2 regions of the Photobacterium damselae subsp. damselae genome follow, and region 1 is predicted to be linked to the other one. Evidence: predicted binding sites of a transcription regulator. Region 1 holds the regulator's gene; the other holds the start of a gene.
The links. The regulator PurR, encoded in region 1, represses purine synthesis genes. The targets are predictions, from matches to a motif close to TNANGNAAACGTTTNCNTNA.

Region 2: the regulator PurR is predicted to act here: its motif matches at 2,482-2,501, upstream of pckA (phosphoenolpyruvate carboxykinase (ATP)).

Annotation. Positions count from the first base shown of each region.
Region 1 is NZ_CP146970.1:1,493,570-1,497,963, forward strand. It holds gene WAX86_RS06800 (carboxymuconolactone decarboxylase family protein) at 1-239, opposite strand, end outside; gene WAX86_RS06805 (hypothetical protein) at 336-728, opposite strand; gene WAX86_RS06810 (TfoX/Sxy family DNA transformation protein) at 1,090-1,680, opposite strand; cyclic di-GMP riboswitch class I at 1,799-1,893, opposite strand; gene purR (HTH-type transcriptional repressor PurR) at 2,213-3,217, opposite strand; gene WAX86_RS06820 (heme ABC transporter ATP-binding protein) at 3,664-4,394, opposite strand, start outside.
Region 2 is NZ_CP146970.1:194,782-199,175, forward strand. It holds gene WAX86_RS00880 (AsmA family protein) at 1-527, opposite strand, end outside; gene pckA (phosphoenolpyruvate carboxykinase (ATP)) at 702-2,333, opposite strand; gene hslO (Hsp33 family molecular chaperone HslO) at 2,658-3,536, opposite strand; gene hslR (ribosome-associated heat shock protein Hsp15) at 3,660-4,067, opposite strand; gene gspC (type II secretion system protein GspC) at 4,362-4,394, shown strand, end outside.

The DNA of each region.
Region 1 (4,394 bases):
ACACAAAAGGCACAATCATTTAGCTGTGATACACGAACACAGACTAATGAACGTAAGACAGGAGATAGTGGGGATTTCGAGCGGTCTAAGTATCCAAAAAATCCTGCAACAAGCCAAAATAGTGTTGGCTTACGTCCCCATAACTTGGCTGGATTTAAAACGCTACCATAGTGTCGTTCTTGTAACCAAAGTAATGGGCGGATAAAGATGGAATATTTTTTCTTAGCTTGAATGCGCACGGACAACCCTTACTGTCAAAGTGTACTGAATTAGCAACAAAGACCGAGGGTAGCGCGTTTTTATTTCAGCAAAAGCAAAAAATCTTTAAAAATCGATTAGTTGATGGAAAATTCTACAACTTTAGAGGTTTCTTGCTGCACGGTACGATTATCAGGAAGATCGTTGATGAGGATATAACCACTCAAAAAAACCGGAAGAACCGCAACCAATAGGCTTTTCCCTATGTGGTAATTACGATACCAATGTTTGCGAGCCTTAAAAAATAGGATCAAACCCCAAACAAGAAGAAAGATATTTAAAAAACCCATCACGACAATGGTATCAGAGAGTGATTGTAATGAGGCTATATTTTGCTTTACTGCAATGAGAACGGCAAAAATAGGTAGAAAAGAGAGAACGATACTAATTTGAAGTAGTCTTGGCCATTTACAAAACTTGTCTTTAAAAATATTTGTAGTTTGTCCTGGAAATGGGTTGGAACAACTCATAATCGCCTCATACAACATTAGCATCTCTAAGTATTTAATTATTTGAGTGCCCGTATTCCTATATAAGCCTCAAACTATAACTATATTATCGGAAAAATGAGTGAAGGGTAGTTTTGATGTAAGGTGGGTGTAAACTTTGTGACTTTGTTCAATAAACTTTAGTTGTATTTATTTTTTGTATGTCTGTATATGATTATTTTTTAAAAACTGTGTTTTATATTTAATGGGTGGTTTTAACCTAGATATATAAGATTATTAATATATTAATCAGTTGTTATGTAACTTGTTTGATAAAAAAAGAGGCTGATAATAGCCTCTCTACTTAAGTGTTAATTTAGCCAACGTATTGTGAGTATTGTTTTTAATTTAATGACGAAAGTAGCTCATGGCGACGCTGTTCAGTAATTACTGACCAATGCTGACCACTGATAGCTCCTTCAAGTGCCCACAATAGTTCAAGATTTAAAGAGTCTCCTTGAGATGACTGTAGTGCTTTAAATGCATCAAGAGCACCAACAGCAAATAATTGCTCAACGGTTTCAATTCCTGCTTTTTTTAACATGCGTTCATTGGTTAAGCGTAGATTAGGTAGATCTTTAATTCGATTAGGTGTTGCTTTTGATTTGGATTCCTTATCCTTTTCTGCCGCTTGGAGAGAGAGTTCACCTTGCTTGATTAAGCATTGAGTATCATCCCACCAATAGTCAGGAATGGCATAATGTTTTGTGACAACTGGAAATCCTTTTTTGTAATATATATAGGGTTTTAGTCCCAGTGCTTTAAATTCCCCTTCATTATGGCAATTGGCCCGTAGATGTAGCGTATTGTTTACTACCAGAGCAAACATAGTATCACCCGCGAATATACCAAAACCTCCAAACATAGAGCGTGATTTGATACGCCCAAAACATTCAAATAATTTTAACGTGTTTTTTAATACTGGTTTGTCCATGCTTCTTCTCGGTGAAAATAATCATGAGTCACCTAACATCAGAGCGGGGATTTAGATTATCAGAATAACTAAATATTCTGTCAGAAACCCTAAGATTCATGACATTGATATTTTGATTATCGGCAACCCCGCTACCATGAGTTTATGTATATAAACTTTTAGGCCGGAAGCTTTGCGTCCTATCTCTTTCAAGATAGTTTGCCCTGTTCGTAACTGATAAAGGTTAACGTAGATAGCTTAATATTTTTTATATGAAGTTGCAAAATTTGTGATGTTGATTCAGTTAATAATTTAAAATGAGTAATATAGATGCATAAGAAATGTTTAATTATCAGCCAAAAAAGCGCTTTAAGAATAAAGTGTTACGAACATATCCTATTATTAACCTTTTTTTAAATCGTAATTTGGTTAAGGTAAAATGAATACAGAATAAATTTTAATTCATTAAACTGATTAGACCTGTTTAGTCTTTCTTTTTATATAAAAAAAGCCAATATTGAATATTGGCTTCATATTTGGAATAGATTCCCAATTAATTAAGATTCTTTACCGACTTACGAATAACGAGCTCAGGCGCCATTTCAAAAGTTTGACGCTCATGATTCTTATCTTTGACGCGATCCATTAAAATTTCAACAGCCGTTTTACCTAAACGACGTTTTGGCTGATGGATTGTTGTCAATGGCGGTGAAAAATATGGCGCTAAATCGATATTGTCATAGCCAATAATTGAAATATCATCAGGAACTCGTAATCCTGCTTGTTCAAATGTGCTGATCATCGCCATAGCCATAATGTCATTAAAACAGAAAATAGCCGTTGGACGTTCAGTCATCGCGATAAAGTCTTGCGCCGCTTTTACTGCCGTATCACACTCAAAATCACCTTCAAGAATCCAATCTTCATTTACAGATAGATTGCTTTCTGCCATCGCTTTACGGAAGCCTTTAAGACGCTCGCGACAGGTTGACTTGTCTTCATGACCAGACAAACAACCAATTTTGGTATGGCCATTTTCAATAAAGTGTTTAGTTGCAATATAGCCGCCATGCTCTGCATTATCTTGGATTTTATCTGTATGTGGTGACTCTGGGCCCCAATCCATGATAACCATAGGCAGATCTTTTTTGCGTTCTAGCAACTCAAGCAGTTTCTCATCCAGATCGGAACACATAACAAGCAGACCATCGACACGCTTTTCTGCTAGCATGCGAAGGTAATCTTGTTGTTTCGATAGGTTACCTTCTGTATTACACAGAATAAGCGTATAACCTTCTTTATAACAGTACTCTTCAACACCGTGAACAACTTCAGCAAAGAATGGGTTGGTTGATTTAGTTACCAACATACCGATTGTACGGGTTGTATTGCATTTTAAACTGCGAGCAACAGCACTTGGAGCGTAATTAAGCTCATCAACCGCTGCCATAACTTTCTTTTGTGTTGCTTCTGCGACAAAGCGCGTTTTATTGATCACGTGAGAGACTGTCGTCGTTGAAACACCAGCCATACGTGCAACATCTTTAATCGTTGCCATAGTTATTCTTCTAATAATGGGGGTCTAGAGTCAGACCGCAATTCTTTCGATATCAAATTGGTTAGCCAGCTCTACGTTGAGTCTCTCTGGCTATTCAGTTTGTTATCACCACACAGTTAATCTTGCTTTTAATCTCTAATAATTAGCTAAAGTTTAGATGATTAAGCAAGTAATCGGGTTTGTATTGTGAAACCCGCTAAAAGCTAAAAAGCCGCACCATAAAGAGCGGCTTTTTGATAACAAGTGCTATAAGTGAATATTATACGATTCTATTACATTGTGTAATCGCTTGCGATCACATTTTACCTAGAGTCTGCGCGAGTGCAATGTTTCTGTGCTTGAAGCGGAAAATACTTGATAGGCATCAATAAATTTGAATGTAATTAAACGTAAATATTCATTGGTTTTATCGATTAATGGCACAATTTCTGCTCATAACAGAGACATTAAGCCAAAATAACCGGGTAGTTATGTTCTGGATGAGCGATAACTTGAACTGGCCAGCCGTAAACATTTTCGACTGCGGTTGGGGTTAGTACTTGCCATGGCGTACCATCAGCTTGAATTTTGCCTTGGTTCAAAATGATCAAACGATCCGCGTATTGAGCGGCTAAGTTCAGATCATGAATAACAATGATAACGGCAGCACCCTGTTGTGAAAGCGCTTGTGCAATCTCTAAAGTATGATGTTGATGAGCAAGATCAAGAGCAGATGTGGGTTCATCAAGCATTAAAATACATTGTTCGCCAGAGTGCGATAACTGGGTTAATACTCTGGCAAAATGAACGCGCTGTTTTTCCCCGCCAGATAGCGTTGGATAAAGCCTGTTTGCGAGATGATCCACACCAACTTTAACCATATTCTTAGCCGCTAGTTGTTGCGCTTGATGATTTGATATTGCTAAAGGCATCGCACCAAGCTCTGCAACTTCATGAGCAAGAAATGAGAACGATAGGGTACTGTGCTGCGGCAATATACCCATGTGTTTTGCCAATAATTCAGATGGCCAATGATCTTTGGGTCTTGAAAAGATCTCAATCGATCCTGAATTTGGCGTTATTTCACCGTTTAATACCTTCAGTAGACTACTTTTACCGGCACCATTTGGACCTAACAGCGCGGTTATTTGCCCAGACCTTATTTCTAAATCAACATTATCTAGTAAGGTCTTTCTGC
Region 2 (4,394 bases), 1.3 Mb from region 1:
TTCAACTCTTGGTGGTGGTAATCAATGCGATCTGCACTGACAATAAATTCGCCCTGAAAGCTTTGCCACCACGGATATTGAGCAGATGAGTGCCAGTTATTGAGCTCAATCTTGCCATTTTCCATCACAAAGTTGGGGGTGAGCAGTGAAACGTCAGTTAAAGCTAGGCGCTTGGTGGCAAATGCAGGCAAAGTGAATTGACTTGGCTCTCTGTAGTGAATACCTGCGACTAGCACCGAATCAAACTGACGAGGGTGGGTAAGATTGGCCGACCACCATAGTTCAACGCGCTGAGCTATGGGTCTTGTTTGCTCTGAGCCTGACCATGAAGGGCCAATAAAGGTCATGTGCCAAGGCTGCTTAAGTGAGTAGCTGACTTGTTGAAATTGGATTGGATACGGTGAGTATGTGGCCAATCGATTGATAATCGGAGTCGCAAACTGGCTTTGCAGCAGAGCGAGAGTTACGGTAATAAGCAATAGTAACAAGATTATCAATGTGACAACCCATTTCGCTAATATACGCATAAACACTTCCTTATTGCTGCTGCTTTATCTGATTGTATTACACCTACTTTGATTATTCTCTCAACATTTAAGTAATGGATGAACAGAACACATAAATAGTTGAGCTGTTAGTCGTTTTAGACAATAAAAAAGCCTTCGCCACAAGACGAAGGCTTAATAGACTAGAGTGAACAATTAGTCGAGCTGAGGACCTGCTGCAACTAGATTTGCACCTTCAGTTGTATCTGTGTACTTATCAAAGTTATTAACAAAGCGCTCAGCTAAGTCTTTTGCTTTGCTTTCCCACTGTAGAGGGTCTGTATAAGTATCACGAGGGTCAAGAATGTTGCTATCAACACCTGGAAGCGCTGTTGGAACTTCTAGGTTGAAGATAGGGATATGCTTGGTTTGCGCTTTATCGATAGAGCCATCAAGGATTGCATCAATAATGCCGCGAGTATCTTGAATCGAAATACGTTTGCCCGTGCCATTCCAGCCCGTATTAACTAGATACGCTTCTGCACCTGCAGCTTCCATACGCTTAACTAAGACTTCTGCATACTTGGTTGGATGCAGAGTTAGGAACGCATTACCAAAACAAGCAGAGAATGTTGGCGTTGGTTCGGTAATACCACGTTCAGTACCTGCCAGTTTCGCGGTAAAGCCAGATAGGAAGTGATACTTGGTTTGTTCTGGAGTCAGTTTTGATACTGGAGGTAGAACACCGAATGCGTCAGCAGATAGGAAGATCACTTTATTAGCATGACCGCCTTTAGATACTGGCTTAACGATATTATCGATGTGGTAAATCGGGTAAGAAACACGAGTATTTTCTGTTTTCGAGCCGTCATTAAAGTCGATAGAGCCATCGCCACGTACGGTTACGTTTTCAAGTAGAGCGTCACGACGGATGGCATTGTAGATATCTGGCTCAGCTTCTTTTGATAGGTTAATTGTTTTAGCGTAACAACCGCCTTCAAAGTTGAACACGCCGTGGTCGTCCCAACCGTGTTCGTCATCACCGATTAGTGCTCGTTTTGGATCGGTTGAAAGTGTTGTTTTACCTGTGCCTGATAGGCCGAAGAAGACAGCCACATCGCCATTTTCGCCCATATTGGCAGAGCAGTGCATAGAAGCAATATCTCGTAGCGGTAGGAAGTAGTTCATCATGGCGAACATACCTTTCTTCATTTCACCGCCGTACCAAGTACCACCAATTAACTGCATCTTTTCGCTAAGATTAAACACGGTGAAGTTTTCAGAGTTCATACCGTGCTCTTCCCATTTAGGGTTGGTGCACTTAGAGCCGTTCATGATAACAAAATCTGGCTCAAAATCTTCAAGCTCAGCTTCGGTTGGACGGATGAACATGTTCTTCACAAAGTGAGCTTGCCATGCAACTTCAGTAATAACTCGAATGCATAAACGAGTATCTGGGTTTGCACCACAATAACCGTCAACTACAAATAGACGCTTACCAGATAACTGATCAGTAACAAGAGCTTTTAGATCATTCCAAGCTTCTTGGCCTAATGCTTTGTTATCGTTCGTACCTTGATCAGCCCACCACATCGTGTCGCGAGTGGTGTCATCTTTTACGATAAACTTATCTTTTGGCGAACGACCAGTAAAGATACCAGTATCTACTGCAACTGCCCCTAGCTCAGTTACGACACCTTTTTCATATCCTTCCAGACCTGGTTTGGTTTCTTCTTCGAACAACATTTCGTAAGAAGGGTTACGAACCACCTCTGTAACATTTTTGATACCGTATTGAGATAAATCCATATTTATTGCAACCTTTTTTTCGACGTCCATAGTAGTCATAGGTGCTCCTTGGGTAAGATGTTGTTTAACTGTTGACCATGCTAACAACCCTAACGAGGTAAATCAGGGAGCTTTATCAAAAAATAACCATTCAAATGTTAAGGTTAAGTAAAAGTCTTAATATTTGTTGGGGTGGTTAGTTTACACATATGTAAAACGATTGCGCTAGATCCAAAAATTAATATTTTGGTTAAAAGAAGTGCAGTGTTGGCAGCAATTTTGCGTCTAAATGGGGAGTTTTCGGGCTAGAAATAAAAAAATAGCCAGAACGAATCTGGCTATTTAAGCAATACATTAGGGTGCTTTTATCGTGAGACGAATTAATTAATGCACTTGTTCGTTATTGGTGTTTTGACCATTTTCAAATAGGTTCGCCACATCAATACTGTCAAAATCGTAGCTAGTACCACAGTAATCACAGTGTAGAGATACTTTACCTTCTTGAGCCACAATCGCATCTACTTCTGCACGATCAATAGAACGAATAGCTGATGCACTACGCTCACGAGAACAACCACAGAAGAAGCTTACTGGTTGTGGTTCAAACAATTTCACTTCTTCTTGGTGGTATAAACGGTATAGAACATCTTGTGCATCTAAACCGAACAGTTCTTCATCTTTAACTGTTTCGGTTAGCGCTTCTAGATGTTCAAAATCACCTTCATTACCTTGTTCATCCGGTAGGATCTGTAGCAACATACCAGCCGCTTTGGCTTGACCTTCAAATTCACCAGTACGTAACAGGATTCGAGTCTTTAACTGCTCTGAATTTTTAAAGTAGCTTTCTAAACATTCTGCAAGTGTATCGCCTTCAAGACCAACCACACCTTGGTAACGCTCACCCTTAGTTGGAGTGATAGTGATAACTAAATAGCCTTTACCCATTAGCTCATGGATATTGTTAGTTGCAGGAATTTCACCTTCAAAACGAGCAACACCACGTAATTTTTGATCGTGATCGCCGTTAATTACCGCAAGACTAACAGGACCATCACCTTGTAGCTGGACTGTGATAGAACCTTCAAACTTTAAGGTTGCAGTGAGTAGGCTAGTGGCAACCAATAGTTCACCTAATAGGTTTTGAATCGGTGCTGGATACTCTTTGCTAGCAATGATTTGTTGGTAAGTGTCGCCTAATTGAACCAGTTCTCCACGAACGGACACACCATCAAATAGGTAGCGGTAAAGATTATCAGTTGTCATTGTTTTTTCTCCGGCAAGGGATCTTAGTAACAGCGCTGTGCTCGATTATGTATTGTAGAGCAAATGGATGATAACACCTGCTTTTGCCGCTGAACTTTATAATCGATATCAACTCTAATAGCGCTAGTTATTAACGTTCTTAAATTTAATTATATCGCGACGTTGTTTTTTATCTGGTCGCTTTTCAGGACTTGGGCTTCCGAGAGCATTTAGTTTACGTAACTGAGCATTACGTTCTCGTTGCTCAATACTGCTGTCGGTTTCCTGATATAAAGTTTGTGCTTCAGGAGCGCCACGACGCGCCGCTGAAATTTTTTCTATGGTAACGGTTTTTTCATCGTTACCTTGGCGTAATTTAATTTCAGCTCCAACTTCAACGATCTTACTTGGCTTAGAGCGCTGACCATTGTATTGCACTTTACCGCCTTCAATCATTGAACGTGCGATAGAGCGTGTTTTATAGAAACGAGCCGCCCATAGCCATTTATCAAGACGGACGGCGTCCTCTACTGAGGGAGTTTGTCGACTCATAAGAATCCTTAATAACTCTATGGGATTATTGTCGTGTATGTATCAGTTTAAGCTTAATGCTTTCTGTCTCTCTACTAAATGGTGATCTTGCCCCTAAATTTCAATCGTAGATACGAGAAAAAGTTGGTTTTTATCATTTCATCGTAGAACAATGGACGAATTTAGCTTTTTTTCTAGACTTTTCTCGCTCAACCTAAATTATATGAGTTGTTATGCACCTTTCTGTTCATAACTCTAGGTGAATTAATGGTGATAAGCGTACAATAGCGTTTCATCGCAAAAATGGATCAAATCATGGTTGTTTTCAAACAGTTAAATCAATTTAAA